Regions from separate parts of the Pseudobutyrivibrio xylanivorans genome, predicted to be linked through region 1. Evidence: predicted binding sites of a transcription regulator. Region 1 holds the regulator's gene; each other region holds the start of a gene.
What was found. The regulator HrcA, encoded in region 1, represses chaperone genes, less so after heat shock. The targets are predictions, from matches to a motif close to TGTTAGCACTCNNNNNNNNNGAGTGCTAACA.
Positions count from the first base shown of each region.

Region 1 (10,821 bases):
GGGCATAGTTGGAAATTTCGTATCGCTTGTAGCCTTTGGCTGCTAAATAGTCCATGGTGAATTTATAAAGCCTGTAGGATTCTTCGTCAGTAGGAAGGTCCTCAGTTTCCATTCCAGCCTGCTGCTTAACAGCATCGAATTTGTATTTGTCGTAGAATGGTGTACCCTCCTCAATGATAAGAGAGTAGGCTGAAATATGCTCTGGACGGAGCATGGTAACAGCGTTAAGTGTTCGCTCAAGCTTTTCTCTAGTCTGATGAGGCAGTCCTGTCATAATATCTACGTTTACATTGTCAAAGCCAGCTTTTCGAACTAAATCAAATGTGTGCAAAAAGCGGTTGTAGTCGTGGATTCGACCGAGCTCCTTGAGCTCGTCATCATTTGCTGACTGAAGACCGATACTAAGTCTATTAATGCCGATGGAACGGTATACATTAAGCTTTTCAGCAGAGAGAGTACCAGGATTGCATTCCACAGAAATCTCCGCCATCGGATTCAGCTTGAAATACTGCTTGACCGTGGTGATAATTGCATCCATTAAATCTTCTGAAAGCCAAGATGGGGTGCCACCACCTACATATATAGTAGAAACAATACAATCAGGATGGCTTGCAGCCTGATACTTAATTTCTGTGCATAATGCAGCAACATAGCGTCGCTGCATTTTTTCATCAAAAACCCCTGACAGGAAATCGCAATATAAACATTTTTTTACGCAAAAAGGTATATGAATATATAGTTCGATAGGTGTCATTTTAGTCCTCGTCAAGCTTAAGAACGCTCATGAAGGCTGCCTGTGGAATCTCCACATTACCAATCTGACGCATTCTCTTTTTACCTTCTTTTTGCTTCTCGAGAAGCTTCTTCTTACGAGAAATATCACCGCCGTAGCATTTTGCAAGAACGTCCTTGCGCATAGCTTTTACAGTTTCGCGGGCGATAACCTTTGAACCAACGGCAGCCTGAATAGGAATCTCGAAAAGATGGCGTGGAATCTCGTCCTTGAGCTTTTCACACATTTTGCGTCCACGCTCGTAGGCTGTTCCGGAGAAGACGATGAATGAAAGTGCATCAACTTCTTCTTTATTAATAAGGATATCAAGCTTAACAAGCTCGGATTTCATGTATCCCTTCATTTCATAGTCGAAGGAAGCATATCCACGTGAGCGGCTCTTAAGTGCATCAAAGAAATCATAGATGATTTCATTTAGTGGAAGAGTATATTTGATGAGGGCGCGAGTCTCCTCAATATATTCCATGCTGATGTATTGTCCACGACGTTCCTGGCAAAGGTCCATAATTGCACCGATGTAGTCGCTTGAAACCATTATCTCGGCTTCAACTATTGGTTCTTCCATGTAATCAATTTCAGAAGGATCTGGAAGATTGCTAGGATTTGTAAGTTCTATCATTGCGCCATCCGTCTTGTGGACACGGTAAACAACTGATGGAGCTGTAGTAACCAAATCCAGGTTATATTCACGTTCAAGACGCTCCTGAATAATTTCCAAATGTAAAAGTCCAAGAAAACCGCAACGAAATCCGAAGCCCAAAGCAACAGAAGTCTCTGGTTCAAACTGAAGAGCTGCATCATTAAGCTGAAGCTTCTCGAGAGCATCTCTTAAATCTGGATATTTCGCACCGTCTGCAGGATACATACCACAGTAAACCATAGGGTTAACCTTTTTGTAGCCTGGAAGTGGTTCAGCTGCAGGCTTTTCCTTGTGAGTGATTGTATCACCTACACGTGTATCACGGACATTTTTAATAGAGGCTGTCATGTAGCCAACCATGCCGGCTGGAAGCTCGTCACATGGAATGAACTGACCTGCTCCGAAATAGCCAACCTCAACAACATCAAACTCGGCACCTGTTGCCATCATGCGGACAGAATCCCCAACCTTGAGAGTTCCTTCCTTAACACGGCAGAATACAATAACGCCCTTGTAAGGGTCATAAAGTGAATCGAAGATAAGTGCCTGAAGAGGCGCCTTTGGGTCGCCCTTTGGTGCAGGAAGCTGATTTACGATAGCCTCCAAAACATCATGAATATTAAGGCCTGTCTTTGCAGAAATCTGTGGAGCATCCTGAGCCTCGAGACCGATAATGTCTTCGATTTCCTCAATGACGCGATCTGGGTCTGCAGAAGGCAAATCTATCTTATTAATAACAGGAATAACATCAAGGTCGTGGTCAAGGGCAAGGTAAACATTTGCCAAAGTCTGAGCCTCGATTCCCTGGGCTGCATCAACTACAAGAATCGCACCATCGCAAGCAGCGAGAGAGCGGGAAACCTCATAATTGAAATCCACGTGACCTGGAGTATCAATAAGATTAAAGATATATTCCTGACCATCATCAGCCTTGTAGATGATACGAACGGCCTGAGACTTGATTGTGATTCCACGCTCACGTTCAAGATCCATATTATCAAGAACCTGTGCCTGCATCTCGCGGTCGGTCAGGGTACCTGTCATCTGTATGATACGATCAGCAAGGGTAGACTTGCCGTGATCGATGTGTGCAACAATGCAAAAATTTCTAATTTTACTCTGATCCATAAATTCCTCTTCTTATTTATATTTCTTAACCTTGAATAGTTTACCATGTTTGGCGTTTTTTATCTATTTATAAATATAAAAAAAGGATAAAGTCTGTTGACAAACTATTTGTGTAGGTGTAAATTAACATCAGTAAATGATTAGCACTCCAAATAAGTGAGTGCTAACAAAATTAAGACCTTTCCAAAGTGAGGTGAATGTATGGCTGATACAGAGCTTGATGAGAGAAAAGTTAAAATACTAAACGCTATTATTAAGAACTATTTAGAGACAGGAGAGCCGGTTGGTTCCCGTACAATTTCTAAATATACCGATTTGAATTTAAGCTCAGCCACCATTCGAAATGAGATGTCAGATCTTGAGGATTTAGGCTACATTGTTCAGCCTCATACCTCGGCAGGCCGAATTCCTTCGGACAAGGGCTACAGATTCTATGTTAACAATCTGATAGCTGCCAAGGACAAGGAAGTTTCACAGATGCAGGAATGGATGATTGAGAAGACTGAGAAGATGGAAAATCTTCTTAAGAATGTGGCAAAGGTTCTTGCAACCAACACACAGTACGCAACAATGATTTCTGCACCAGCAGTTGTTTCAAATCGTTTGAAGTTTGTTCAGCTTTCAGCTGTCGACGAGCATCAGGTACTTTCGGTAGTTGTCATGGATGGCAACATCGTTAAGAACAAGATTATAAATGTTGAGAAACCACTAGATAATGAAACTATGTTGAAGCTAAATATGCTTCTCAACACAAATCTTAATGGCCTTACGGTTGACCAGATTAATCTGGCACTTATTACTAGACTTAAAGAGCAGGCAGGCATTCATGATGAAATCATAGCCCAGGTGCTTGATACCGTAGCTGAGACAATCACTCAGGATGAGGATTTGCAGGTTTACACCTCAGGAGCTACCAATATTTTTAAGTATCCTGAGCTTGCGGATTCGAAGAAGGCATCAGAACTTTTAGATACCTTTGAGGAAAAGCAATCACTTATGGAATTGCTTAGTGATAGCTCAACAGATGGTGAGAATACAGGAATTCAGGTATATATCGGTGAGGAAACACCAATTTCTACCATGAAGGATTGTTCGATTGTTACAGCAACATACGAGCTTGGCGATGGAGTCAAGGGTACCATTGGTATCGTTGGTCCAAAGCGAATGGATTACGAGAATGTTGTTGATAATATAAAGAGTCTCAAGGGACAGCTTGATAAATTACTTAAAGAAAATGATAAACGTGGGACTTGATGAAAGTTATTAAGGAGATAGTTAGTAGTGGCAGAGAATACAGAAAAGATGGAAGAGTTTTCTACTGAAGAAGCAGTTAAAGAGGCAGTAGAGAACGCTGAAGAAATGACAGAAGCTACCGAGAATTCTGAGGCAGAGCAGACAGAGGCTGATAAGGCCGAGGGCGAAGCAAAGGAATCTAAGAAGGGCTTCAAGAAGAAAGAAAAGAAAAAGGATAAGAGAGACGAGCAAATCGAACAGCTCAATGACAGGGTTTTACGTCAGATGGCAGAATTTGAAAACTTCCGCCGTCGTACAGAGCAAGAGAAGTCTCAGATGTTTAGCATGGGTGCTAAGAACATCATTGAAAAGATTCTTCCTGTAGTAGACAACTTCGAGAGAGGTCTTGCTACAGTTGAGGAGGGAGCAGATCCATTTGCTGATGGAATGCTCATGATATACAAGCAGTTGCTTACAACTCTTGAAGAGGCTGGTGTTAAGCCTATCGAGGCTGTAGGACAGGAATTCAATCCAGATTTCCACAATGCAGTAATGCATGTTGAGGATGAGGAAGTAGGCGAGAATATCGTCGTAGAAGAATTCCAGAAGGGCTACATGTATAATGACAGCGTAGTTCGTCATTCAATGGTAAAGGTTGCTAACTAGGTGATGTTTAAAACCGAGTAAGCGAAGGTTTTGAACATCAGGAGGCCCATTGGCCGACGATACAAATTTAGACAGATTACACTAGTAAGAAAATAGGAGGAAATAAAAATGGGAAAGATTATTGGTATCGATTTAGGAACAACTAACAGCTGTGTTGCTGTTATGGAAGGTGGAAAGCCTACCGTTATCGCAAATACAGAGGGTGCTAGAACAACACCATCTATCGTAGCTTTTACAAAGACAGGTGAGAGACTTGTCGGTGAGCCTGCAAAGCGTCAGGCTGTTACAAATGCTGAAAAGACAATCGCTTCTATCAAGAGAGATATGGGTACAGACAATGGCCGTATCATCGACGACAAGAAGTACAGCCCACAGCAGATTTCAGCTATGATTCTTCAGAAGCTTAAGAGTGATGCTGAGAACTACCTTGGTGAGACAGTTTCAGAGGCAGTTATCACAGTTCCAGCATACTTCAACGATGCTCAGCGTCAGGCTACAAAGGATGCTGGTAAGATTGCAGGTCTTGATGTAAAGCGTATCATCAACGAGCCTACAGCAGCTGCACTTGCTTATGGTCTTGATAACGAGCAGGAGCAGAAGATTATGGTATACGATCTTGGTGGTGGTACATTTGATGTATCTATCATCGAAATCGGTGATGGTGTTATCGAAGTTCTTGCTACAGCTGGTAACAACAGACTTGGTGGTGATGATTTCGATCAGAAGATTACAGATTGGATGCTTGCTGAGTTCAAGGCAGCTGAGGGAGTAGATCTTTCTACAGACAAGATGGCTCTTCAGAGACTTAAGGAAGCAGCAGAGAAGGCTAAGAAGGAACTTTCTTCAGCAACAACTACAAATATCAACCTTCCATTCATCACAGCTACAGCTGAAGGTCCAAAGCACTTCGATATGAACCTTACACGTGCTAAGTTTGATGAGCTTACACATGATCTCGTAGAAGCTACAGCAGGTCCTGTTAACCAGGCACTTAAGGATGCTGGTCTTAACGCTTCAGAGCTTTCAAAGGTACTTCTTGTTGGTGGTTCTACAAGAATCCCAGCAGTTCAGGATAAGGTAAAGGCTCTTACAGGACACGAGCCAAGCAAGACTCTTAACCCAGATGAGTGCGTAGCTATCGGTGCTTCTATTCAGGGTGGTAAGCTCGCTGGTGATGAGGGTGCAGGCGATATCCTTCTTCTTGATGTAACACCACTTTCTCTTTCAATCGAGACAATGGGTGGTATTGCAACTCGTCTTATCGAGCGTAACACAACTATTCCTACAAAGAAGAGCCAGATCTTCTCTACAGCAGCTGATAATCAGACAGCAGTTGATATCAACGTTGTACAGGGTGAGCGTCAGTTCGCTAAGGATAACAAGTCACTTGGACAGTTTAGACTCGATGGTATCCCACCAGCAATGAGAGGTGTACCACAGATCGAGGTTACATTTGATATCGATGCAAACGGTATTGTAAACGTATCTGCTAAGGATCTTGGAACAGGTAAGGAGCAGCACATCACAATCACAGCTGGTTCTAACATGTCTGATGATGATATCGAGAAGGCAGTTAAAGAGGCTCAGGAGTATGAGGCTCAGGATAAGAAGCGTAAGGAAGCTGTTGACACAAGAAACGATGTTGAGAGCTTTGTATTCCAGACAAAGAAGGCTCTTGATGAAGTAGGCGACAAGATTGATGCAGCTGACAAGGCAGCAGTTGAGGCTGATATTGAGGCAGCTCAGAAGCTTCTTGATCAGTACAGCACTCCAGAGGAAATGTCTGATTCTCAGATTGGTGAGCTTAAGGCAGCTCAGGAGAAGCTTACAGAGTCAGCTCAGAAGGTATTCGCAAAGATGTATGAGCAGTCACAGGCAGCACAGGGCGCAGCAGGTGCAGGTCCAGACATGAGCCAGTTCACAGGAGCAGGTGCGGGTGCAGGAGCAGGCGCTCAGGGCCCAGCTAACGACGACGTCGTAGACGCTGACTTCAAAGAAGTTTAATTTTTCTGAATATTATATGCTGTGAAATGACGAGGGCATTCAATGCGAGCCAGTAGGCAGCAAGCTCTTAGATCTCTCAAGCGAGACATATAGTCAAGCTGAGAGATACTAAGGCTTGTAGCCGTAACTGGCGTTGATAGAAGTTAGATTGTTATTTCACAGCTTATTTGTGTAAAGGATATTATTATGGCAGATAAACGTGATTATTATGAGGTCCTTGGAGTTTCCAAGACAGCCTCAGATAGTGAGCTTAAAAGTGCATACAGAAAGCTTGCAAAGAAGTATCATCCGGATATGAATCCGGGTGATGCAGAGGCTGAAAAGAAATTCAAGGAAGCCTCAGAAGCTTACGCAATTCTTTCAGACCCAGATAAGAGACGTCAGTACGATCAGTTTGGTCATGCTGCCTTTGAAAACGGCGGTGGCGGAGCTGGTGGTTTCGATTTCTCTGGTATGGATTTCGGTGATATCTTTGGCGATATCTTTGGAAGCTTTTTCGGTGGCGGCGGTGGTCGTGCATCAAATGGCCCAATGCGTGGAGCTAATCTTCGTGCAGCTGTTCATATCACATTTGAAGAGGCGGCCTTTGGTTGCGAAAAGCAGATTGAAATTGTTCTTAAGGATGAGTGTGCGGCTTGTCATGGAACGGGTGCTAAGCCTGGTACAAGCAAGCGTACCTGTACAAAGTGTGGTGGCAAGGGCCGTGTGATGGTTACTCAGCAGTCACTCTTTGGAATGGTTCAGAATGTTACAACATGTCCAGACTGTAATGGTACAGGTGAAGTTATTGACACTCCATGTCCAGATTGTAACGGTACAGGTTATGTTGCCCGCAAGAAGAAGATTTCAGTATCTATTCCTGCTGGTATTGATAACGGCCAGAGTGTACGTATTCGCGAAAAGGGTGAGCCAGGACGCAATGGCGGTCCAAGAGGCGATTTACTTGTAGAGGTTATCGTTGCAAATCATCCTATTTTCCAGCGTAGAGATTATGATATTTATTCTTCAGCACCAATTTCATTTGCACAGGCAGCACTTGGTGGAGAGGTTATCATTGATACTCTTGATGGCAAGGTTTCTTACGAGGTTAAGGCTGGAACTCAGACTGATACTACAATTCGTCTCAGAGGAAAGGGTGTACCTTCGCTTAGAAACAAGTCTATGAGAGGCGACCACTACGTTACTCTGGTAGTTCAAGTTCCTACAAGCCTTTCAAAGGATGCAAAGGAAGCTCTTCGTAAGTTTGACGAGCTTACAGGTAGTACCACTGTAGGTGGTCCAAAATCTGTAAAGCCTGAAAAGAAGCGTAAGGGCTTCGCCGACAAAATTAAAGACGCTATTGACGATTTATAATCGTAGTAAAAATGTTTAGAAATCAACTTGTAGCTATCAAGCTCTTGGTGTTGCTGCAAGGCACATTCTAAAGTGCCTGTAAGTAATACCAAGGCTTGAGAGTGTAACAAGTTGATTTTTTTATCGACATTTTTGCATTTTTTTAGTTGTAATTGCACATTTTTCACTCTTAAAACACAGATTTGGAAACTGAATTGTGTTAATATAGTTTCGTAGATATAATTTCGACTTTTACGGAGGATACGTATGTTACAGGAGAGTATTAAGAAATTAGTTCAGTACGGAATTGATACAGGTCTTACACCAGAGTGTGAGCGAATCTATACAACAAATCTTCTTCTTGAATGCATGAAAGAGGATGAGTACACAGATCCTGATTGTGATTTAAGCAATAGTGTTCTTGAGGATGTGCTTGCTGATCTTTTAGATGAGGCTGTAAAAAGAGGCATCATTGAGGATTCAGTTACTTACAGAGATTTGTTTGATACAAAGCTTATGAATCAGCTTTGCCCTAGACCATCTCAGGTTATTGATAAATTCAATGGTATATATAAAAAGGATGGTGCAGAGGCTGCTACTGACTATTTCTATAATCTTAGTCGCAGTTCTGACTATATCCGTACATATAGAGTTAAAAAGGATTTAAAGTGGACAACAGAGACAGACTACGGAACATTGGATATCACAATAAATTTATCTAAGCCAGAGAAGGATCCAAAAGCAATTGCTGCTGCAAAAAATGCAAAGCAGTCTGCTTATCCTAAATGTCAGCTTTGTATGGAAAATGAGGGTTATGCTGGCCGTACTAACCATCCAGCAAGAGAGAACCACAGAATTATTCCTATCATTATCAATGATAGCAAATGGGGCTTCCAGTATAGCCCATATGTATATTACAACGAGCATTGCATCGTATTTAATGGTGAACATACACCTATGAAAATAGAGCGTGCCACCTTTGTTAAGCTTTTTGATTTTGTAAAGACTTTCCCACATTATTTCCTTGGAAGTAATGCGGATCTTCCTATTGTTGGCGGTTCAATTCTAAGCCATGATCATTTCCAGGGAGGTCATTATACATTTGCAATGGAAAAGGCTCCAATCATCAAGGAGTTTACAGTTAAAGGTTTCGAGGATGTTCATGCAGGTATTGTTAAATGGCCACTATCTGTAATTCGTCTTCAGTGCAAGGATGAGAAGCGTATTATTGATTTGGCAGAGCATATTTTGAACGCCTGGAGAGGTTACACTGATGAGGCCGCATTTGTTTTTGCTGAGACAGATGGAGAGAAACATAACACAATTACTCCTATAGCAAGAAAGCGCGGAGAATTATTTGAGCTTGATTTAGCCCTCAGAAACAATATCACAACAGAGGAGCATCCCCTTGGAGTTTATCATCCACATGGGCATCTTCATCACATCAAAAAGGAGAACATCGGTCTTATTGAGGTAATGGGACTTGCAGTTCTTCCAAGCCGTCTCAAGGCAGAGATGGAGGAGCTTGCTGACTATATCGTCTCAGGAAAAGACATTCGCTCAAATGAAAATTTAGAGAAACATGCTGACTGGGTGGATGAATTTATAAAGAATTATGATGCAATCACAGATGATAATGTAATGGAAATTCTTCAGCAGGAAATCGGAAAGGTATTCTGTCAGGTGCTTGAATGTGCAGGAGTATTCAAGTGCACCGAGGAGGGTCAAAAAGCGTTCCTTAGATTCATCGCAACATTGTAAATACTTACACTTGAAAAATTTAATTTTTGGTATAGAATGATTAAGGACTGCGGTTTTCACAGTCCTTAACTTTGTATTTAATAAATGGTATGAGAGGAAATATAAATGAGTAAAGTAAGAACACGTTTCGCACCATCACCAACTGGTCGTATGCACGTTGGTAATCTTCGTACAGCTCTTTATGCGTACTTAGTTGCAAAGCATGAGGGAGGAGATTTCCTTCTTAGAATCGAGGATACTGATCAGGAGCGTCTTGTTGAGGGTGCCGTTGATATTATCTATAGAACACTTGCAGCTACAGGCCTTATTCATGATGAAGGTCCAGATAAGGACAAGGGTGTTGGTCCTTACGTTCAGTCTGAGCGTCAGGCGCAGGGCATCTATCTTGAATATGCTAAGAAGCTTATCGAAAAAGGTGAGGCATATTACTGCTTCTGTGATGATGAGCGTCTTGCAGAGTGCAAGCAGGTCATCGGTGACAAAGAAATCCATATTTATGACAAGCATTGCCTTAGCCTTTCAAAGGAGGAAATTGAGGCAAATCTTGCAGCTGGAAAGCCTTATGTTATCCGTCAGAACAATCCACGTACAGGCACAACTACATTCGTAGATGAGCTTTACGGAGAGATTACAGTAGAGAATGCAGAGCTTGATGATATGATTCTTATCAAGTCTGATGGATATCCTACATACAATTTCGCAAACGTAGTAGATGATCATCTTATGGGCATCACACACGTTGTTCGTGGTAATGAGTACATTTCTTCATCACCAAAGTACAATCGTCTTTACGAGGCATTTGGTTGGGAAGTACCTAAGTACATCCACTGCCCACTTATCACAAATGAGGAGCACCAGAAGCTTTCTAAGCGTTCAGGACACTCTTCATATGAGGATCTTATCGAGCAGGGCTTCCTTACAGAGGCTGTTGTTAACTTTGTAGCTCTTCTTGGATGGTCTCCAGAGAATGACAACGAGATTTTCTCACTTGAGGAGCTTGTTAAGGAATTTGATTATCATCGTATTTCAAAGTCTCCAGCTGTATTCGATATCACAAAGCTTAAGTGGATGAACGGCGAGTACATGAAGGCTATGGACTTTGATAAGTTCTACGAGATGGCTGAGCCATATCTTAAGGAATATATCAAGGGCGACTATGACCTTAAGAAGATTGCAAAGATGGTTCAGACTCGTATCGAGGTATTCCCAGATATCAAGGATCATGTTGATTTCTTCGATGCAGTACCAGAGTACGACAGTGCAA
Region 1 is NZ_CP043028.1:2,568,364-2,579,184, forward strand. Features, by position in the region: gene hemW (radical SAM family heme chaperone HemW) at 1-769, opposite strand, end outside; gene lepA (translation elongation factor 4) at 756-2,561, opposite strand; gene hrcA (heat-inducible transcriptional repressor HrcA) at 2,763-3,815, shown strand; gene grpE (nucleotide exchange factor GrpE) at 3,864-4,460, shown strand; gene dnaK (molecular chaperone DnaK) at 4,569-6,464, shown strand; gene dnaJ (molecular chaperone DnaJ) at 6,651-7,817, shown strand; gene galT (UDP-glucose--hexose-1-phosphate uridylyltransferase) at 8,064-9,557, shown strand; gene gltX (glutamate--tRNA ligase) at 9,663-10,821, shown strand, end outside.

Region 2 (10,821 bases), 990 kb from region 1:
CAGCAAACTCTCACTGATTTATTAACACAGGCTAAGTCTAAGCTTGGAAAGATAGAAGTTCGTCCAATGATTACTGGTTCAGGCGGACTTACACTTGCTAAGCATCTTGGCGTTGAATTTGTACAGGAGGTTATTGCCGTTTCAACCTCACTCACTCACTACGCTCCACAGACAGATGTTGCTATTGAGCTTGGTGGCGAGGATGCAAAGATTATCTATTTTGAAAATGGAAATGTTGAGCAGCGTATGAATGGTATTTGCGCTGGTGGTACAGGTTCTTTCATTGATCAGATGGCATCACTTTTACAGACAGATGCTCCTGGTCTTAATACTTATGCAAAAGATTACAAGGCGATCTATCCTATCGCAGCTCGTTGCGGTGTATTCGCCAAAACAGATATACAGCCACTTATCAACGAGGGCGCTTCAAAGGAAGACCTTTCAGCTTCTATCTTCCAGGCAGTAGTTAACCAGACAATTTCTGGTCTTGCCTGTGGTAAGCCAATCCGTGGACACGTTGCATTCCTCGGTGGCCCCCTTCACTTCCTGGATCAGCTTAAAGAGGCATTTGTTCGCACCTTAAAGCTTGACGAGGAGCACGCTATCGAGCTTGATAATTCTCACCTTTTTGCAGCAATTGGTTCTGCACTTAATTCAAAGGAAGAAAATCACGTTCCTATGGATGATCTTATTGATAAACTTGCAGATGGCATAAAAATGGAATTTGAAGTTGCAAGACTTGAGCCATTATTTGAATCCGAAGAGGATTTTCGTGAATTCAAGGACCGTCATGCACAGGCAGAGGTTAAGAAGGGTGATTTATCCACATATCACGGCAATGTTTACCTTGGTATTGATGCAGGTTCTACAACTACAAAGCTTGCAGTTGTAGGCGAGGACGGAACTCTTCTTTACTCATTCTACTCAAGCAACAATGGTAGCCCTCTTGCTACTTCTCTCAAGGCTTTGAAGGAGATTTACTCTATCATGCCTGAGGATACACATATTGTACACTCCTGCTCTACTGGTTACGGCGAAGCACTTTTAAAGGCTGCACTTCAGCTTGACGATGGCGAAGTTGAGACCATTGCACATTATTATGCAGCTGCATTCTTCAATCCAGATGTAGACTGTATTTTGGATATCGGTGGACAGGATATGAAATGTATCCGCATCAAGAATGGTGTTGTTGATAGCGTTCAGCTTAACGAGGCTTGTTCTTCTGGTTGTGGTTCATTTATCGAAACCTTCGCAAAGTCTCTTGACTTCACTGTTCAGGATTTCGCTGAGGAAGCTTTATTCGCACTTAACCCTATTGACCTTGGAACTCGCTGTACTGTATTTATGAATTCAAAGGTTAAGCAGGCTCAAAAAGAAGGTGCATCTGTAGCAGACATTTCTTCTGGTCTTGCTTACTCAGTAATTAAGAACGCATTATTCAAGGTTATCAAGCTTTCTGACGCTTCAGAGCTTGGTAAGAATATCGTAGTTCAGGGTGGAACTTTCTACAATGATGCTGTTCTTCGTTCTCTTGAGAAGACAGCTGGTGTAAATGTCGTTCGTCCTGATATTGCTGGTATTATGGGTGCCTTCGGTTGTGCCCTCATTGCAAAAGAGCGTTACGAGGAAAATCCTACTACTACAACACTTGGCATTGACGAGATTAACGAGCTTACTTTCGATACAAAGCTCACACGTTGTCAGGGATGCGTAAACCACTGCTTACTTACAATTAACCGTTTTTCAGGTGGTCGCTCATTCATCACTGGAAACCGTTGTGAAAAGGGTGCAGGCGGTGTCAAGAATAAAGAAAACATTCCAAACCTTTTCGATTATAAATACAATAGATTATTCGAATATGAGCCTCTAACAGAAGAAGAGGCTACTCGCGGAACCGTTGGTATTCCAAGAGTTTTAAATATGTATGAAAACTATCCTTATTGGGCAACTTTCTTTAAAAAGCTTGGATTCAGAGTTGTTCTTTCTCCACGTTCAAACCGAAAGGTATATGAGCTTGGTATTGAATCAATCCCATCTGAGTCAGAATGTTATCCAGCAAAGATGGCGCACGGTCATGTGCAGTGGCTTATCAATGAAGGAAACGTTGATTTCATTTATTATCCATGTATTCCATATGAAAGAAACGAGTTCCCTGATTCTAACAACCACTACAACTGCCCTATCGTTACCTCATACGCTGAAAATATTAAGAACAACGTAGATGAGATTACCAGTGGCAAGGTCCGTTTCCTGAATCCATTTATGGCATTCACAAGTGAAGAGATTTTAGCTTCACAGCTCGTAAAGGTATTCAAAGCAGAATTCAACATTGGCGAGTCTGAAGTTAGAAGTGCTGCACATGCTGCATGGGCTGAGCAGGAAAACTTCCGTAACGATATGTATGCAAAGGGTGCTGAAGTTCTTAAGTACCTTGAGGAAACAGGAAAGCATGGTATTGTACTTGCTGGCCGTCCATACCACGTTGATCCAGAGATTAACCATGGTATTCCAGAGCTTATCAACAGCTATGGTATTGCTGTTTTGACCGAGGATTCTATTTCTAATCTCGGCGAAGTTGAGCGTCCTCTCATCGTAATGGATCAATGGATGTTCCACTCAAGAATGTATGCTGCAGCAAACTATGTTAAAAAGCATGACAACATTGATTTAATTCAGCTTAACTCATTCGGTTGTGGTCTTGATGCCGTTACAACTGATCAGGTTGCTGATATCCTTACAAACTCAGGCAAAATTTATACCTGCCTTAAGATTGATGAGGTTAACAACCTTGGTGCAGCAAGAATTCGTGTGCGTTCACTCCTTGCTGCGCTTCGCGTAAAGAAAAAGAAGAAACAGGAAAGAAAGATTGTTCCTGCAAACTATAACCGTATTATATTTACAGAGGAAATGAAGAAGAATTACACAATTCTTTGTCCTCAGATGTCACCTATCCACTTTGATTTAATTGAGCCTGCATTTAACGCGGCTGGATATAATCTTGTGATTCCTGACATTCCAACACGTACTTGTGTCGATGAAGGTCTTAAGTACGTTAACAACGATGCATGCTATCCTTCACTTATGGTTGTTGGACAACTCATGGCTGCAATCGATACAGGCGAATTTGATATGAGCCGTACTGCCCTATTGATTTCTCAGACTGGTGGTGGTTGCCGTGCTTCAAACTACATTGGATTTATCCGTAGAGCGCTTGCCAAGGCAGGTTACCCAGATGTACCTGTTATCTCTCTTAACCTTAGTGGTCTTGAGGGTAACCCAGGCTTTAAGCTTTCACCTAGCCTTATTCAGCACGGACTTTATGCTCTTACATTTGGTGATATTCTCCTCAGATGTGTTTACAGAGTTCGTCCTTATGAAGCAATTAAGGGTTCAACAAATGAACTCCATGAAAAATGGAAAGAAAAGATTGTTGAATTCGTTTCCAACAAGAAGATTCTTTCTCATAGAAAGTTCAAGAAGATGTGTCGCGAGATGATTAGAGACTTTGACAATCTCCCAATCATCGAAGGACTTGTTAAACCACGTGTTGGTATCGTTGGAGAAATCCTTGTTAAGTTCCTTCCAGCTGCTAACAATCACTTAGCAGACTTGCTTGAACAGGAAGGCGCTGAGGCTGTTATTCCTGATTTAACAGACTTCCTTCTCTACTGCTTCTACGATGCAACCTTCAAGGAAGAGAATCTTGGAGCAAGCAAGAAGACCAGAATTGTCTGTGACCTGGGAATCAAGTTCTTCGAGTGGCTCAGAAGTGCCGCAAGAGATGAATTTAATAAATCAAAGAGATTTACTGCTCCTGCGTATATTCTTGATACTGCAGACAAAGCAAAAGATATTGTTTCTATTGGTAACCAAACAGGTGAGGGTTGGTTCCTTACAGGCGAGATGCTCGAACTCATTGAGATGGGAGCTAGCAATATTGTATGTATCCAGCCTTTCGGATGCTTGCCTAACCACGTTGTAGGTAAAGGTGTTATCAAGCGAATCAGACACGAGCATCCTGATGCAAATATAGTAGCAATTGACTATGATCCAGGCGCATCAGAAGTAAATCAGCTTAATCGAATTAAACTTATGCTTTCAACAGCTAATAAAAATCTAAACAAAAAAGAGGCCTAGGCCTCTTTTTTTATATCATTAGATATTTGATGCTACTATACGATATTCATATGGTTGGAGAATAAAGTCCTGTCGGTCGTCTTCATCGTAGTTACCGAAGATAATACGGTCTCCATAGAACTCAACCTCACGTGGATAAGAGGTAAGATTACAATAAACGTAAAGGCGTTCCTCTTTTGCCTCACGGGTATAGATAAAGACATCACTTGGTGATGCAACCTTTCTATATGTCCCCTCTGATAGAGCCTTTGAGTTCTTTCTAAACTCAATCATTTTCTTATAGAAATTCAGGATGCTATTTTCATCATCTGATTCAGAAGCTACGTTTATAAATGATTTATTTTCATTTATCTTCAGCCAAGGCTCACCATTTGTAAAACCTGCATTATCAGTTGAATCCCACTGCACTGGTGTACGAGCATTATCGCGGCTTGTGCGAAGAATGATTTTTCTTCTAATTGAATGTGTCAGAAGCATACGCTTTAACGCTTTATTTACATTATAGGATTCTATATCTCTTATATCGCTAAGACCTCGGAAATCACCATTTGTCATTCCAATTTCTTCGCCTTCATATATAAACGGAATACCTTTTAAAGAAAGATTTAGCCCGCACAAAAGCTTCGCACTTTTCTCCCAGTACTCCTTAGTATTTCCAAAATGATTTATCGAACGAACCTGATCATGGTTCTCTAGATAATTTGCTGGAATCTCTAGGGCATTCTGCCACTTATCCAATACCTTTATCAATTTATATGGCTTATAACGCTTTTTAAACCATTTAATTCCGCCCCTGCTATCTACATCCATGTGTTCAAAAAAGAATACCGTATCAAGCTCTCTTTTTTCCTCGTCACACAGCTGCTTAGCATCGTCAGGCGTAACCAGCACCGTTTCCCCAACAATAAATGTCTTGTACTTAGACCAAACATCTTCATTAAAACGTCTGAGCAAGTCATGGCAGCCCTCGGTATTTAAGTAATATTCCTTTCCTGTTAGGGCTAAATGTTTTTTTCCATTATCCAGACTTGTTTTGTATATGATGTTAATGACATCACATCTGAAACCTGCAATACCTTTATCAAGCCAGAAGCGCATAATATCTGTAATTTCATTATAGACTTCAGGATTATGCCAATTCAAATCTGGTTGTTTTTTGCTAAAAAGATGAAGATAGTAATCACCTTTATCTGTCTTCGACCATGCTGCGCCGCCAAAAAAAGACCCCCAATTATTTGGCCTTTTTCTTCCCTTGCCCTCTCTAAAATAATAGAAGTCTCTATACTTTTCATCACCATCAAGAGCCTTTTTGAACCACTCATGCTCATCCGAGGTGTGATTAATAACAAGGTCCATTATTATTTTTATACCGAGTCTTTTGGCACGACTGATAAGCCGTTCCATATCCTCCATTGTGCCATATTCTGGATTGATGCCCTTATAATCAGAAATATCATAGCCATTGTCATAGCCAGGGCTTTGATAAACAGGACTGAGCCAAATAATATCGACCCCTAAATCCTTAAGATAATGAAGTTTAGAAATGATTCCAGGAATATCACCTATTCCATCCCCATTACTGTCGCAAAAAGAGCGTGGATAGATTTGATATACAATAGAATTCTTCCACCATTTTTTGTTACTAGCTGTCGCCATATTTCCCCCAACTCATAAAAAATACGCTGATTATAGTGCGTATCCTCCCCATGAATCTATGATAGTCTAATGTACATAGTTTTTCAATAATTTATTCACACTTCTATCACATTACTAACATATTATTACGAATTCTTGCTCTACATTATAGCAATTATTAGAAAATGGCAGACATTTCTGTCTGCCATTCGTTATAAATGCAAGCTTGCATTCAAATATTACTTTGCTAATAACATCATGATTTTGTTAGAACGTGCAACAAATTCAGTCATTGCCTCAGGTGATAATGGTGCATTTGCAATCTTAGCCAAATCATATAGCTGAGCTGCAAAAGTTGGCACGTTTTCAGAGTCCTTATTGTTAAGAATGTACTGAACTAAATCATTGTTTGCATTAAGTACAAGTGTCTCTGAAGCTGAGCCAAACATTCCCATGTCCATTCCACCCATAGCATACATCTTCATCATGTCCTGCATACGGCGGCTCTCTTCAGATACTGTGAGCATTGAAGAAAGATCCTTGTTCTTGAACTTCTCAACCTTAACATCAAGGCCTTCATTATTAAGTGCCTTACGGAATACTTCAGTAAGAGTCTCTGTCTCAGACTTAAGCTCGTCCTCGGCTGTCTCCTCTACCATAGTATCTGTAACATCTGCATCGATACGGCAGAACTTATAATTCTCATTACGCTGCTCAAGCTGAGTAATAAATGAAGTATCAATTGCGTGATCAAGGATAACCGCATTCTGTCCCTGCTCCTTGAACATGTTTACATACTGTGACTGCTGCTGAAGATCTGTTACATAGTAAACTGTCTTTCTAGTGTCCTCTGGCTCCTTGTTTGCATCTGCATCCTTTGTCTCATCGACAACCTCTGCCTCAACCTTATCGCCATTTTCATCTGTAGCCTTTTCTTCCTTAACTAGAAGCTCTGGAAGAGTAATATAAGCATCATTAATATCCTTGAATAAGATGTAGTCATTCATCTTATCGCAGAACTTATTATCCTTTAAGCAACCGAACTTGATGAATGGAGCGATATCATCCCAATACTTCTCATAAGATTCCTTTTCAGTCTTGCACATTCCAGTAAGCTTATCAGCAACCTTCTTTGTAATGTACTCAGAAATCTTTGTAACAAATCCATCATTCTGAAGTGCAGAACGTGATACATTAAGAGGAAGATCTGGACAGTCAATGACACCCTTAAGGAGCATTAAGAATTCAGGAATGACTTCCTTAATATTATCAGCGATAAATACCTGATTATTGTAAAGCTTGATTGTTCCTTCAATTGAATCGTACTCAGTATTAATCTTAGGGAAATATAAAATACCCTTGAGATTGAATGGATAATCCATGTTAAGATGAATCCAGAAAAGTGGCTCCTTATAATCACGGAAAACATCACGATAGAACTTCTTGTAGTCTTCTTCTGTGCACTCAGATGGAGACTTTGTCCAAAGTGGCTGAGTCTCATTAAGAGGAACTGGGCGCTTAACAATCTTCAGTTTGTCCTTTGCTGGAGAAACCTCTACCTGCTCCTTCTCTCCGTTTTCGTTTTCCTTTTCTTCAAACTTGGCTTCCTCGTGAATCTCTTCGATTACTTTATCTGTGTCTCTCTTGTCAGCTGCATCGATTGTCTCATACTCTTCAGGTGCATCCTTCTTTGAAAGATAAATCTCTGTAGGCATGAATGAGCAATACTTCTCGATAACCTCACGAGCACGATACTCGTTAGCAAACTCAAGGCAATCTTCATTCAAGAAAAGTGTAATCTTTGTTCCAACTGAATCCCAGTCGCCATCGCCCATTTCAAACTCTGTGCCGCCATCACATTCCCAATGAACTGCTGTAGCGCCATCCTTATATGAAAGAGTATCAATGTGAACCTCATCTGCAACCATGAATGCAGAATAAAATCCAAGACCGAAATGTCCAATAATCTGATCCGAATCAGCCTTGTCCTTGTATTTCTCAAGGAAATCTGTAGCGCCAGAGAAAGCAATCTGATTAATGTATTCATCAACCTCTTCAGCTGTCATACCAAGACCATTATCAATGAATGTAAGAGTCTTGTCCTCAGGGCTTACGATAACCTGAATCTTTGCCTTGTAATCAAGTGGAAGAGAATATTCTCCCATCATGTCTAACTTCTTAAGCTTTGTGATAGCATCACAGCCATTTGAGATAAGCTCTCTATAAAAAATATCATGGTCACTATATAACCACTTCTTAATTACTGGAAAAATATTTTCACTTGTGATTGATAAACTACCTTTTTTGTTACTCATTATCCTCACTCCTTATATACACCGCTGTTACGCTAACAAGCCTTAGAGTTTCTTCTTTCGGCTATAGAATGCCTCATTCAGAAACCTAAGAGCTTGTTAGCTACAGCTCATTATTTATCACTGAAATATATGATAATACTGAGGATTTGAGAAGTCAATAGATTTTTAGCACTCTATTAATAAGAGTGCTAACAAAAATACGATATTTCTGGCTGTTACACTTTCATGCCATAAAATGTCATACAAATAAAAGCACTTTACAAACTTTGCAAAGTGCTTTCGTATTTATGTACTTTCTCGTTTTACTAGCGTAACTGGCAAGAGGGTTCGCTTTGGAACAGTTTTGCCTTCTGAGGCGTCGATAACCATATCAACAGCTGCCTCTGCCATTTCTTTTATTGGCTGATGGATTGTGGAAATCGGTGGGTCGGTGATTTGTGAAATCATAACATCATCAAAGCCCACAATCTTTAAATCCTCTGGAACTCTTCGACCTATCTTTGCGCAGACCTGAAGAACCTGTGCAGCGATAAGATCCGAGCTGGCGAAAACACCGTCTATCTCTTCGTCCAACTCAAGAGCCCCTTCCAACAGCTCATGATAATCCAAACTATTATACTGACCAATTGAAGTTGAAACTATTTGGTAGAAGACATTGTTCCGCTTACAAACATCCTCAAATCCTATAGCTCGATCATCAGCAGGCATCAAATTTTCTGAAACACCACTGACCATCAAAAGCTTTTTACAACCGCAATCAATCAAATGCTGAGCAGCAAGCTCACCGCCCTGTCGGTTATCGCATTCAACGGCCGCAGTACCGTTTTCAACGAATCGCTCAACAGTGACAAGTGCAATATTGCTGTCAGTGAACTCCTGCACTGCAACGCTGGCTGAGAAAAGTATAATTCCAGCCACACGATTGCTAGTGCACATGTCCAGATACTCTTTTTCTTTGTTATTTCTCCCCTTAGTATTACAAAGGATAATCTTGTACCCTTTTTTACTAGCAGCATTTTCGATGTTGCTAATCATTTCCGAAAAATATGGATGCCTAATGTGTGGCACAATTACCCCGATTGTATTTGTAGTTTTTTTAGATAGAGATCTAGCGACTTCATTGGGCCTATAATTGAGCTTATCCATAGCAGCGTATACCTTCTTCCGAGTCTCGTCGCTAATATACCCCCTGTTGTTTAAAACCCTTGAAACAGTTGTAACAGTCAGTCCGCATTCTGCTGCCACATCCTTTAGTGTCGCCATATACTCTCTCCTTATTTAACTGCCCCAGCAGTAATTCCTTCTACGATATATCTTTGCAGGAACAAATACAAAAGAAGAATAGGAAGCATTGCTAAAAGAAGTGCTGCCATAATCAATCCTGTATCTGTTGAATAGGTGCCGTAGAATACTTTTGTTGCAATAGGAATAGTATATAATTCCTTGCGTCCAAGAACAAGTGATGGAAGGAGATAATCATTCCAAAATGCCATTGCGTCGATAATAGCAACTGTAGCAATTGTTGGCTTCAATATCGGAAATACGATTTGAGAGAAAATCTGCCATTTGTTACATCCATCAATTGTAGCTGCCTCCTCAAGAGAGATAGGCACATTTGTGTGAATACTTCCATGGAACATAAATGTAGCCATTGAAAGTGAAAAACCTATGTGCATGAAAATCAATGTAATTCTATGATTGAGTACACCAAAGATTCCACCATAAAGAGAAACAAGAGGAATCATGAGAACCTGGAATGGAATAACCATTGAAGCAATCATAAGTACAAATAAGATTTTGTTTGCCTTCCAATTATTTCTAACAATAAGATAAGCTGTCATTGATGATAAAATGATAGTTCCGATTGTAGAAAGAATTGTGATGAAAAGTGAATTTCCAAATGAGAGGAAGAAGTTCATCTTCTTTACCGCATTTGGGAAATTTTCCAAGGTAAATCCATGCTTACCGATAAGTGCCAAAGGATTTGCAGTAATATCTGCCTTAACCTTGAACACATTGATGATAACCATTATGAAAGGGAATACAAATGCTATAAACAAAAGTGTAAGGAAAATAATCATAATGGCATGTCTTATTTTTTTGTTGCGAGCTGCCTTTTCGTTTTCCATTATGCCTGCACCTCCCCTTTCTTACCAACGTATACTTGAATTCCACCAATAATTGCACAGATTACGAAGAGGATAAGAGCCTCAGCCTGGCCTGTACCATAATTCTTATTGACGAATGCCTGATTGTACACATGCATAGCTGCAAGTGCTGAGCTACCGTAAGGATCGCCATTTGTCAATGAAAGGTTAACATCGTAAACCATGAAGCATCTTGTGATTGTAAGGAACAAGCACTGAACAAATGATGCTGTCATAAGTGGAATTGATATGTGAATGATTGACTGTGTTCCTGTACAGCCATCAATTTTTGCCGCCTCAATAACATCTTCTGAAACGCTCATGAAACCTGCAACATAGATAAGCATCATATAACCAGCGTACTGCCAAACAGATACGATGATAAGTGCTGCTATCGCCCCTGTTTCTGTTGCAAGGAGTGACTTAGCCTGGCCTGATGAGATAGAGCCTGCCAACGAAACCAAAGCTTTATTGAATACAAACTTCCAAACATAACCGAGTACGATACCACCGATAAGGTTTGGAACAAAGAAACCTGCTCTAAAGAAATTCTGACCTTTGATACCACTTGTAACCATGTAAGCGAT
Region 2 is NZ_CP043028.1:147,997-158,817, forward strand. Features, by position in the region: gene FXF36_RS00690 (2-hydroxyacyl-CoA dehydratase) at 1-4,137, shown strand, start outside; gene FXF36_RS00695 (glycoside hydrolase family 13 protein) at 4,156-5,793, opposite strand; gene htpG (molecular chaperone HtpG) at 6,012-8,087, opposite strand; gene FXF36_RS00705 (LacI family DNA-binding transcriptional regulator) at 8,373-9,350, opposite strand; gene FXF36_RS00710 (carbohydrate ABC transporter permease) at 9,362-10,216, opposite strand; gene FXF36_RS00715 (carbohydrate ABC transporter permease) at 10,216-10,821, opposite strand, start outside.
Region 2: htpG (molecular chaperone HtpG) is a predicted target of HrcA. The motif match lies at 8,251-8,281, and genes of this name have one in related genera.

Region 3 (10,821 bases), 120 kb from region 1:
GAAACCAATTGAGGTTATTGATGTGGCAGTTCTCATTGACAGATTTGCTTATGCACGTGTTGTAGACATGCCAACTTACGAGCGTAACAAGGAGGCTGCTGAGACAGAGTGCAAGAAGATTGTATTCTGTAAGAATACCGATAAGATTTGTCTCTTTACCAACAATGGAGATATGCACACAATTAAGGTATTAAGCCTCCCATTTGGAAAGTTCAGAGACAAGGGCCAGCCTATTGATACTGCTGAAAAGGGCTCTAAAATTGACCTTACCAAGGAGAACCTTCTTCTTGCAGATTCAATGGAACACATTATCTCTAAGAAATTATTGTTTGGAACAAAGCAGGCAATGATTAAGGTTGTAGATGGTTCAGAGTTTGACGTAAGTCGAAAGCTTATTGCCGCTACAAAGCTTAATGACAAGGATGAGGTAATCTGCGTCAAGGTATTGAATGAGGGAGATACTGTGGTTATGCAGTCAGCAAAGGATATGTTCCTTAGAATTGATGGAGCTACCATTCCTGAAAAGAAGAAGGCTGCTGCAGGTGTTCGTGGAATTAAGCTTGCCAAGGGAGATGAGCTGGTAAATATTTATGTATTAGGTGAAGGAGAGTCCTTGGAGGTAGAGGTTAAAAACAAACCAGTTGCCTTAAATAGACTTCACATAGGTAGCCGTGATACTAAAGGTGTAAAGAAATGATAAAAAATGTATATTTTGACTTAGATGGTACACTTATCGATTCTGCTCCCAGTATAATCACTTGTATTAAACGTACCTTGGAAAAATATGGTTATGACATCCCTGATTATTCAACTCTATTAAAATGCGTGGGCCCACCTTTCACTAAATCATTTCCTGAATATCTCCATGTAAGAGATGAAGATTTTGTTGAGATGGTTGCTTATTATCGCAATTTATATGATAAGGAAAATGGGTGCTTGGAGGTCGAAGTTTTTGAAGGAGTAGAGGGACTTTTAGGGGCTTTAGTGAAAAGAGGTTATTGCCTTGGTGTCTGTACTTCTAAACCTGAGGCTGTTTCAAGAAAAATATTAGGGCATTTAGGTATTGATAAATATTTTACTGAAATATGTGGTGCGACTTTAGATGCAAAGGTAAATACTAAAGCGCAGGTTCTTGAGCTCTGCTTTAAACGTTCACCTTGGCATTTAAAGGATGAAACAATTCTTATTGGTGATACTGAATTTGATTGTATTGGTGCTAATTCAATTGGTATTGACTGCGTGGGAATAACTTGGGGCTCTGGAACCAGAGAAGATTTAGAGCACCATGGGGCTGTTGCAGTTTTTGATTATCCAGATGAGGTATTAAACTACATTGAGACCAATTAGATTCAATAGAGTATTTCAGATTATATATCCGCTTACGGTTTATTTTGTTATTTATCAGCTTGGGGCGGGGCTTTTGATAGATGCTTATGGAAATCGATATGGTAGATTGTTGTGCCTGTTGAGTGCTGCAACTATTTCAATCATTCCGATGACAATAATCTATCGGGCTTCACCTAGGCTAGTACCAGAAGCTATTAGAAACAAAAGGCAGGTATTAATTTATCTGCTTTATGTTATTTTAGTGGTAGCGGTTGGAATTGTTACAAATATTATTTTGACCAAAAGCGGTATTGTTGCAAGATCCTCAGGATTTGAAAAGGCTAGCAGTACGCTTACAGATGGCTCATTATTAATTAAGTTATTATGCAATGTAATTGCAGTGCCAATTCTTGAAGAATTGCTTGTGAGGGGAATTGTAGCAGGGCAGCTTTGCTTATGGTACGGACCTGTCATTTCTGTTGTTTTATCATCAATTTGTTTTGGTATTCTACATAATAATATAGTACAATTCATATATGCTCTAATCGTTGGTATTGCACTTGGCGTGATGTATGTAAAGACGAAAAGACTATCCCTTTGTATGCTTGCCCATGGGCTTATCAATCTTACAGTTATTTTATTTAGTTAGAGAATTCTTTAAGGATTAAGGGGGACGTTTGTATGTCAAAAAGTAATGAAGAAATTAAGGATTCTAAGGTGGCGCTGGTAGCCCATATCGTCACATCACTTGTTTTTATCGCATTAGGTGTATGCTTATTGACTCTTGATGCTAGCCTTATTTCTACCATTGCCTATTCATTTTCTGTACTTGCCGTTGGCATTCTATTTATTGTATTTGGCGCATGGTATATGATTAAGTATTTCTTCAATCACGAGTATATTAAGCTTACCAATTACGGTTTTACAATGGGTGTTATCTTGGTAATAATTGGCGCTATATTTATTTTCCAGGCAAATTATATTTCTGCTTATATTGATGCTTTGGTTTGCATTATTGGAATTATTTTAGGAGCAGTAATGCTTCAGCAGTCCTTTGCTCTTTTTCATATCCAAAGAGGTACCTGGTTTTTAAGCCTCATTTTTGGACTTGCTACAGTTGGTGTCAGTATTGCAATCCTTGTTCTTACACCTTGGAAGTTTTTTGATGGAACAATTTATTCATGCGTTTATATGATTGTTGTTGGTGGATTATCGCTTTTCTCCCTTCTTTTGATGGGAATTGGTCTTCATGATCATAAGAAGGATAGCGATAGAAATTATTCCCGCAACATGGAAGATTCACCACTTTCTGCAAAAAAAGCCAGCGATGAGTCAATTTTTGAAGATGAACCTTTTGTTGATAATGTAGAGACTGTTTCACTTAATGAGACAGAGGATTCTTTATTTGAGGACTAGGAAAAATTATGGCTAACGTTGAAGACTATTTAGTATGGAGATCAGATGTACCATTTGAAGTTGACCCATTTAATGAGGTGGATAATGTAGTTTTCTGCGAGCTAGTATATGCTGCGTTTGATGGAATTGTCCCTGGGCCAGGTCTAAAAGAAAAGATATCTTTAGAGGATGCTTGCGAATTATTTTTTGCGAAATATTCAGAGGAGGAGCTTATAAATAAGTCCTCCTTTACAAAGCGAGCTCCTTTTTTATTGCAAAAAATGGCAAGGTCAAAGCGGTACGGTGGCATCAAGATGGCTGGATTTGTAAACCATGTTGATGCTGAAAATCAGACCCAATTTGCTGTTTGTACCTTTTATCTACCTGATGGTACGATTTATGTTGCTTTTAGAGGAACAGACGACACGCTTGTTGGTTGGAAAGAGGATTTTAACATGTGCTTTTCAGAGGGTACAGGTGGTCAGCTGAAGGCGGTAGAGTATTTGAACAAGAATTTTGCCCGCACTATGAAGCATCTTCGAGTTGGGGGACATTCTAAGGGGGGTAATTTTGCAGTTTATGGATGTGCTTTTTGTAAACCGCATATTAAGGATATAATTCTTGAGATTTATAATAATGATGGTCCCGGTTTTATTCCTGAAATAATTAAGTCTCAAGAGTATAAGTCCATCGCTAAGCGTATTCATCGCTACATTCCAGACGAATCCATCATTGGCATGCTTATGCATAGCAAGTCCAAGACAAAGGTAGTAACAAGCTCTACCCATGGTATAAATCAGCATGACTTGTTGTCATGGCAGATAGAAAGAAATCATTTTATTACTGTTGATAAGGTGTCATCGACCTCACTTCTGATAGATGAAATTATCACGAAGTGGGTAGCAAGCTTTGACTATGATACAAGAGCAGCTTTCGGTGATGTATTTTTTGAATCATTGGCTTCTTCTGGTGCAACGAGAATGTCACACATTACAAAGAATAAGGTGAAATCCATTGCAGCGCTAACAAAGGAAATACAGACACTGGATCCTGAAAATCAGGCACTGGTGATGGATGTTCTTTATAAGCTTGTTGCTGTAGGTGGGGACAGTCTTAAAAATACAGTCTTGGAGAAGCTTCTTCCTATCGCTGAAAAACTCCCGAAAAATGTAATAGTGAGAAAATAAGAGAAAAATAGAGATATATTGAGCTTTTGATAGAATTCTATCCGAAATTACTAATCGCTTTTGCTTGAAACTTTTCTGGTAGAATTCTATTATACTTTTTGTAGTTAGCACTCGAACATATAGAGTGCTAACAGATGAAATCAGATTTTTTATTTAGGAGGTAATATAAAATGAAGTTAGTTCCATTAACAGATCGCGTTGTATTAAAGCAGTGCGAGGCAGAAGAGACAACAAAGTCAGGAATTATCCTTGCATCAGCTGCACAGGAAAAGCCACAGGAGGCTATGGTAATTGCAGTTGGTCCTGGTGGGGTTGTAGATGGTAAAGAAATTACTATGCAGGTTAAAGAAGGCCAGAAGGTTATCTATTCTAAGTATGCTGGTACAGAAGTAAAACTTGAAGGCGAAGAATACATTATCGTTCGTCAGAATGATATCTTAGCAGTTGTTGAATAATTGGTTTTTATCTTAAATTGAGAAAAGAGGTAGAATAAAATGGCAAAAGAGATTAAGTATGGCGCAGAAGCAAGACAGGCTCTTGAGGCAGGCGTTGATAAATTAGCAAACACGGTTAGAGTAACAATCGGACCTAAGGGACGTAATGTAGTTCTTGCAAAGTCTTACGGTGCACCACTTATCACAAACGATGGTGTTACAATTGCAAAGGACATTGAGCTTGATGATGCATTCGAGAATATGGGTGCACAGCTTGTTAAGGAAGTAGCTACAAAGACAAATGATGTTGCTGGTGACGGTACTACAACAGCTACAGTCCTTGCACAGGCTATGGTTAAGGAAGGCATGAAGAATCTTGCTGCAGGTGCTAACCCAATCGTTCTTAGAAAGGGTATGAAGAAGGCTGTAGATTGCGCTGTTGATGCTATTTCATCTATGTCAAAGGCTGTTGACGGCAAGGAGCAGATTGCTAGAGTAGCTGCTATTTCTGCTGGTGATGATGAAGTAGGTCAGATGGTAGCTGACGCTATGGAAAAGGTTTCTAACGATGGTGTTATCACAATCGAAGAATCTAAGACAATGCAGACAGAACTTGACCTTGTAGAAGGTATGCAGTTTGACAGAGGTTATATTTCAGCTTACATGTGCACAGACATGGACAAGATGGAAGCAAACCTTGATGATCCATATATCCTCATTACAGACAAGAAGATTTCTAACATTCAGGAGCTCCTTCCAGTTCTTGAGCAGATTGTTCAGTCAGGTGCAAGACTCCTTATCATTGCTGAGGACATCGAGGGTGAGGCTCTTACAACACTTATCCTTAACAAGCTTCGTGGAACATTTAACGTTGTTGCTGTTAAGGCTCCAGGCTATGGCGACAGACGTAAGGAGATGCTTCAGGATATCGCAATCCTTACTGGTGGTCAGGTAATCTCAGAGGAGGTTGGACTTGAGCTTAAGGATACTACACTTGATCAGCTTGGACGTGCTAAGTCTGTAAAGGTTAACAAGGAGAACACTGTTATCGTTGATGGCCTTGGTGATAAGGCAGCTATCGATTCTCGTGTTGCTCAGATTCGTGGTCAGATTGATGAGACTACATCAGAGTTCGACAAGGAGAAGCTCCAGGAGAGACTTGCTAAGCTTGCAGGCGGTGTTGCAGTTATCCGTGTAGGTGCTGCTACAGAGACAGAGATGAAGGAAGCTAAGCTTCGTATGGAAGATGCTCTTAACGCTACACGTGCTGCTGTTGAGGAAGGTATCATTGCAGGTGGTGGTTCTGCATATATCCACGTTCAGAAGAAGGTTGCAGAGCTTGCTGAGACTCTTTCTGGCGATGAGAAGACTGGTGCAAACGTAATTGTTAAGGCACTTGAGGCTCCACTTTTCTATATCGCTGCTAACGCTGGTCTTGAAGGCTCAGTTATCATTAACAAGGTTCGCGAGGCTGAGGATGGTGTAGGCTTCGATGCTTATAAAGAGGAGTATGTAAACATGGTTAAGGCTGGTATCCTTGATCCAGTTAAGGTTACACGTACAGCTCTTCAGAATGCTGCTTCTGTTGCTTCAACACTTCTTACTACAGAGTCAGTTGTAGCTGACATCAAAGATCCTGCTGCTGATGCTGCCGCTGCAGCTGCTGCAGGTGCAGGAATGGGTGGCATGTACTAAAATTTTTGGTTTTAGGTTTTATTTCACCGCTGGTTATGGTATCATAATCAGCGGTGCTTTTTATTTTAAGCCAATAATTAATGAGGTGAATTATGAGCAAAGTAGCAATACTTACAGATAGCAATAGTGGCATTACTCAGGCACAGTCCAAGGAATTTGGAATCTTCGTTGAGCCAATGCCTTTTTATATTGATGGACAGCTTTATTATGAGGATATTGATTTAACTCAGGAACAGTTCTATGAGAAGCTTACACAAGGCGGGGAGATTACTACTTCAATGCCTATCACAGGTAATCTTATGGATTCCTGGGACAATATTCTCAAAGATTATGATGAGCTTGTGTACATTCCAATGTCATCTGGTCTTTCGTCATCTTGCGCTACAGCAAAGATGCTTTCAGAGGATTATGATGGCAGAGTTGTAGTTGTTGATAATCAGCGTATTTCTGTTACTCAGAAGCTTTCAGCATTAGAGGCTAAAAAGCTTGCAGATGAAGGAAAGAGTGCTCAGGAAATCTGTGATGCTCTTATTTCTAATAAATCATTATCTACTATCTATATCACTGTAGATACTTTGGAATATTTGAAGAAGGGCGGACGTCTTACTCCTGCCGTTGCAGCTATTGGTTCACTTCTTAAGATTAAGCCAGTACTTGCAATTTATGGAGAAAAGCTTGATAAGTTTGGAGTAGCCAGAACTATGAAGGCCGCTAAGCAGACTATGATTGACGCTCTCAAGAAGGACATGAAAGAAGTCCTTAAAACTGAAAATTTAGATGATGTAGTTATTTCGATTGCACATACTCAGAACCAGGAGGCAGCAGAGAAGTTCAGAGAAGAGCTTCTTGAGGCGTTCCCTGGTAAAGAGATTTGGATAGATCCTTTATCACTTTCTGTTTCTTGTCACATAGGTCCAGGTGCTCTCGCTTGTACCATTACAAAGAAGTTAATTGATATTGATTAAGCTTTAGCTTATTCAAATATATATTTTTGGTTATTTAGGAGGATTGTTATGGTAAAAGCAGTTGTAGGTGCCAATTGGGGCGACGAAGGAAAGGGAAAGATTACAGATATGATGGCTGCAAATGCAGACATTATTGTACGCTTTCAGGGAGGAGCTAATGCAGGTCACACCATAGTTAATAATTATGGTAAGTTCGCTCTTCACACACTTCCTTCAGGTGTATTTTATAATCACACCACTAGCATTATCGGAAATGGAGTTGCTCTCAATATTCCAATTCTTATGAACGAGATTAAATCCATTGTAGATAAAGGAGTACCTGCTCCACGTATTTTGGTATCTGACAGAGCACAGATTGTTATGCCATACCACATCCTTTTTGATCAGTACGAGGAGGAACGCCTTGGAAAGGCTTCTTTCGGCTCAACTAAGAGCGGCATTGCTCCTTTCTACTCAGATAAGTATGCAAAGATTGGTTATCAGGTTCAGGAACTTTTCGATGAGGAACTTCTCAAGGAAAAGGTTAAGCGTACATGCGACCAGAAGAATGTTCTTTTAGAGCATTTGTATCACAAGCCACTTCTAACAGAAGAAGAGCTTCTTGATACACTTCATCAGTATCGTGACATGATTGCTCCTTATGTTTGTGATACTTCAGCTTACCTTTGGAACGCAATCAAGGAAGGCAAGACAATCCTTCTTGAGGGTCAGCTTGGTACTCTTAAGGATCCAGATCATGGAATTTATCCAATGGTTACATCTTCGTCAACACTTGCACCTTATGGCTGCATTGGTGCTGGTATTCCAGCTCAGGAGCTTAAGCAGGTTGTTACAGTATGTAAGGCATATTCTTCAGCAGTTGGAGCTGGAGCTTTTGTATCAGAAATCTTTGGAGATGAGGCAGATGAACTTAGACGCCGTGGTGGAGATGGCGGAGAGTTTGGCGCTACAACAGGTCGTCCACGTCGTATGGGTTGGTTTGACTGTGTAGCTTCTAAGTACGGATGCAGAATGCAGGGTACAACAGATGTTGCCTTTACAGTAGTTGATGTTCTTGGGTATCTTGATGAGATTCCTGTATGTGTTGGTTACGAAATCGACGGAGAGGTTACAACAGACTTCCCTGTTACTTCAAAGCTCGAGAAGGCTAAGCCAGTGCTTAAGACTCTTCCAGGTTGGAAATGCGATATCCGCGGAATTAAGAAATACGAGGACCTTCCTGAGAATTGTCGCAATTATATCGAGTTCATTGAAAAGGAAATTGGATTCCCTATCACAATGGTTTCTAACGGACCAGGACGTGATGATATTATCTATAGATAAAGATTTAAAAATGCTTTACAATTTAGGTTGTAAGGCATTTTTATTTTGGCTTAACGGGGATGAGTTTATGAGCGATTTAATTCAATCAAAATATTTCAAAATTGGTTTGCTTTGCCTTGTTGTGATTTTGTTGGCTCTTCTAATTTTTTTCTCTCTTGGGAAAGGTGATAAGGTATTTCTTGGAGTTTCTTCTGAAGAGCAAACCTACGCCGATGCTCTTGATAAAGAAAGCGAAGAGAAGGATGAAGGTGAAGAGGTATTCATGATTCCAAAGGAGGATGTTTACAGCTTTCTAATTACTGACTCAAATGGAATCAGATTAACTTTTGAAAATCAGGATGATAATTGGATCTGTACTGATAATACCGATATTGATATAGATGAAAACAGGGTTGATAAGCTCCTTAATTACCTTTGCGATGTTAGATGCGTAAATTCTTATTCAGATGTGGATGGAAGCGTATACGGGCTCGATCAGACATCGAAGGAATATAGGGTTACAGACTCGGCAGGTGGCACTATAATTATTTCTATTGGAAATATAGATGAAGAGTCCGGTGGCGTATATTTTTCAATTAATTATGACTTTTCTACAGTTTATTTAAACAGTGGAAAATTAGCTAAAGCCAGCGAGTACGCAATCCAGGATTTGGTTCAGCTAAATTCAGCAAAATAAGTAATCGTAAGAGTTTTTTACATGTTTACATATTACTGTGGCTGTGCTATTATACTAAAGTACGATTTACTGTAACTCAGGTTTTGGACACTCCGACCTTTTCCTTAGTTACGGCATATTAATAGTTTTATAGGAGGTAATTAAAATGATTACAAAAGAGAAGAAGCAGGCAATTATCAATGAGTATGCTAGAACAGCTGGTGATACAGGTTCTCCAGAGGTTCAGATTGCAGTTCTTACAGCTCGTATATCAGAGCTTACAGAGCACCTTAAGGCTAACCCAGGTGATCATCATTCACGTCGTGGTATGATGAAGATGGTTGGTAAGAGAAGAAACCTTCTTGCATACCTTAAGAATACTGATATTGAGAGATATCGTTCAATTATTGAGCGTCTTGGCTTAAGAAAGTAATCTATACGAGCGGAGTGTATGCTCCGCTCATTTTTCTATGAATTAGTTTTCGAGCCCAATCCGAAGCCACTGAATTTGTTAGCGAAAAACTTTTTATAAGTCAATGTTCTAGATGTTCGCTTCATTTTCAGTAGTTTCGGGTTAGAGCTTAATATAATTAAGTTTATAAGGAGAAAACCATGAAGACATTTACAATGGATTTAGCTGGTAGAACACTTCGTGTAGATATCGGCAGAGTTGCAGCTCAGGCTAATGGAGCAGCATTTATTCAGTATGGTGATACAACAGTTCTTTCAACTGCTACAGCATCTGATAAGCCACGTGATGGCATTGATTTCTTCCCACTCTCAGTAGAGTTCGAAGAGAAGACATACGCAGTAGGTAAAATCCCTGGCGGTTTCAATAAGAGAGAAGGAAAGGCTTCAGAGAATGCTGTCCTTACTTCTCGTGTTATTGACAGACCTATGCGTCCACTTTTCCCAAAGGATTATCGTAATGACGTTACACTTAACAATATGGTTATGGCTGTTGATCCACAGTGCCGTCCAGAGCTTGTAGCTATGCTTGGTGCTGCTATTTCAACATGTATTTCAGATATCCCATTTGATGGCCCATGTGCTATGACTCAGATGGGTATGATTAATGGTGAGTTAATTGTTAACCCTTCACAGGAGCAGTGGGATAAGGGCGACCTTAAGCTTACAGTTGCTTCTACAAGAGAAAAGGTTATCATGATTGAGGCTGGTGCAAACATCATCCCTGAGGACAAGATGATTGAGGCTATTTATAAGTGCCACGATGTTAACCAGACAATCATTAATTTCATCGATGAGATGGTTAAAGAGTGTGGTAAGCCAAAGCATGAGTACACATCATGTGCTATCCCTGAGGAGCTTTTTGCAAAGATGAAGGAAATTGTTCCTCCAGCAGAGATGGAAGAGGCTGTATTCACAGATGAGAAGCAGGTTCGTGAGGAGAATATCCGTCAGATTACTGAGCGTCTCGAGGAAGCATTTGCTGAGAATGAGGAATGGCTTGCAGTTCTTGGTGAGGCTATTTATCAGTATGAGAAGAAGACAGTTCGCAAGATGATTCTTAAGGAACACAAGCGTCCAGATGGTCGTCAGCTTGATCAGATTCGTCCACTTGCCGCTGAAGTTGACCTTATTCCTAGAGTTCACGGTTCTTCAATGTTTACACGTGGACAGACACAGATTTGCGATGTAGTTACACTTGCTCCTCTTTCAGAGGCCCAGAAGATTGATGGATTAGATGCATTCGTTACAGAGAAGAGATACATGCACCACTACAATTTCCCTGCATACTCAGTAGGTGAGACAAAGCCATCAAGAGGTCCAGGACGTCGTGAAATTGGTCACGGTGCACTTGCAGAAAGAGCACTTCTTCC
Region 3 is NZ_CP043028.1:2,691,342-2,702,162, forward strand. Features, by position in the region: gene FXF36_RS12160 (DNA gyrase/topoisomerase IV subunit A) at 1-697, shown strand, start outside; gene FXF36_RS12165 (HAD hydrolase-like protein) at 694-1,347, shown strand; gene FXF36_RS12170 (CPBP family intramembrane glutamic endopeptidase) at 1,334-1,975, shown strand; gene FXF36_RS12175 (NfeD family protein) at 2,008-2,742, shown strand; gene FXF36_RS12180 (Mbeg1-like protein) at 2,751-3,908, shown strand; gene groES (co-chaperone GroES) at 4,079-4,363, shown strand; gene groL (chaperonin GroEL) at 4,403-6,037, shown strand; gene FXF36_RS12195 (DegV family protein) at 6,130-7,002, shown strand; gene FXF36_RS12200 (adenylosuccinate synthase) at 7,051-8,325, shown strand; gene FXF36_RS12205 (DUF4340 domain-containing protein) at 8,393-9,001, shown strand; gene rpsO (30S ribosomal protein S15) at 9,147-9,413, shown strand; gene FXF36_RS12215 (polyribonucleotide nucleotidyltransferase) at 9,593-10,821, shown strand, end outside.
Region 3: groES (co-chaperone GroES) is a predicted target of HrcA. The motif match lies at 4,011-4,041, and genes of this name have one in related genera.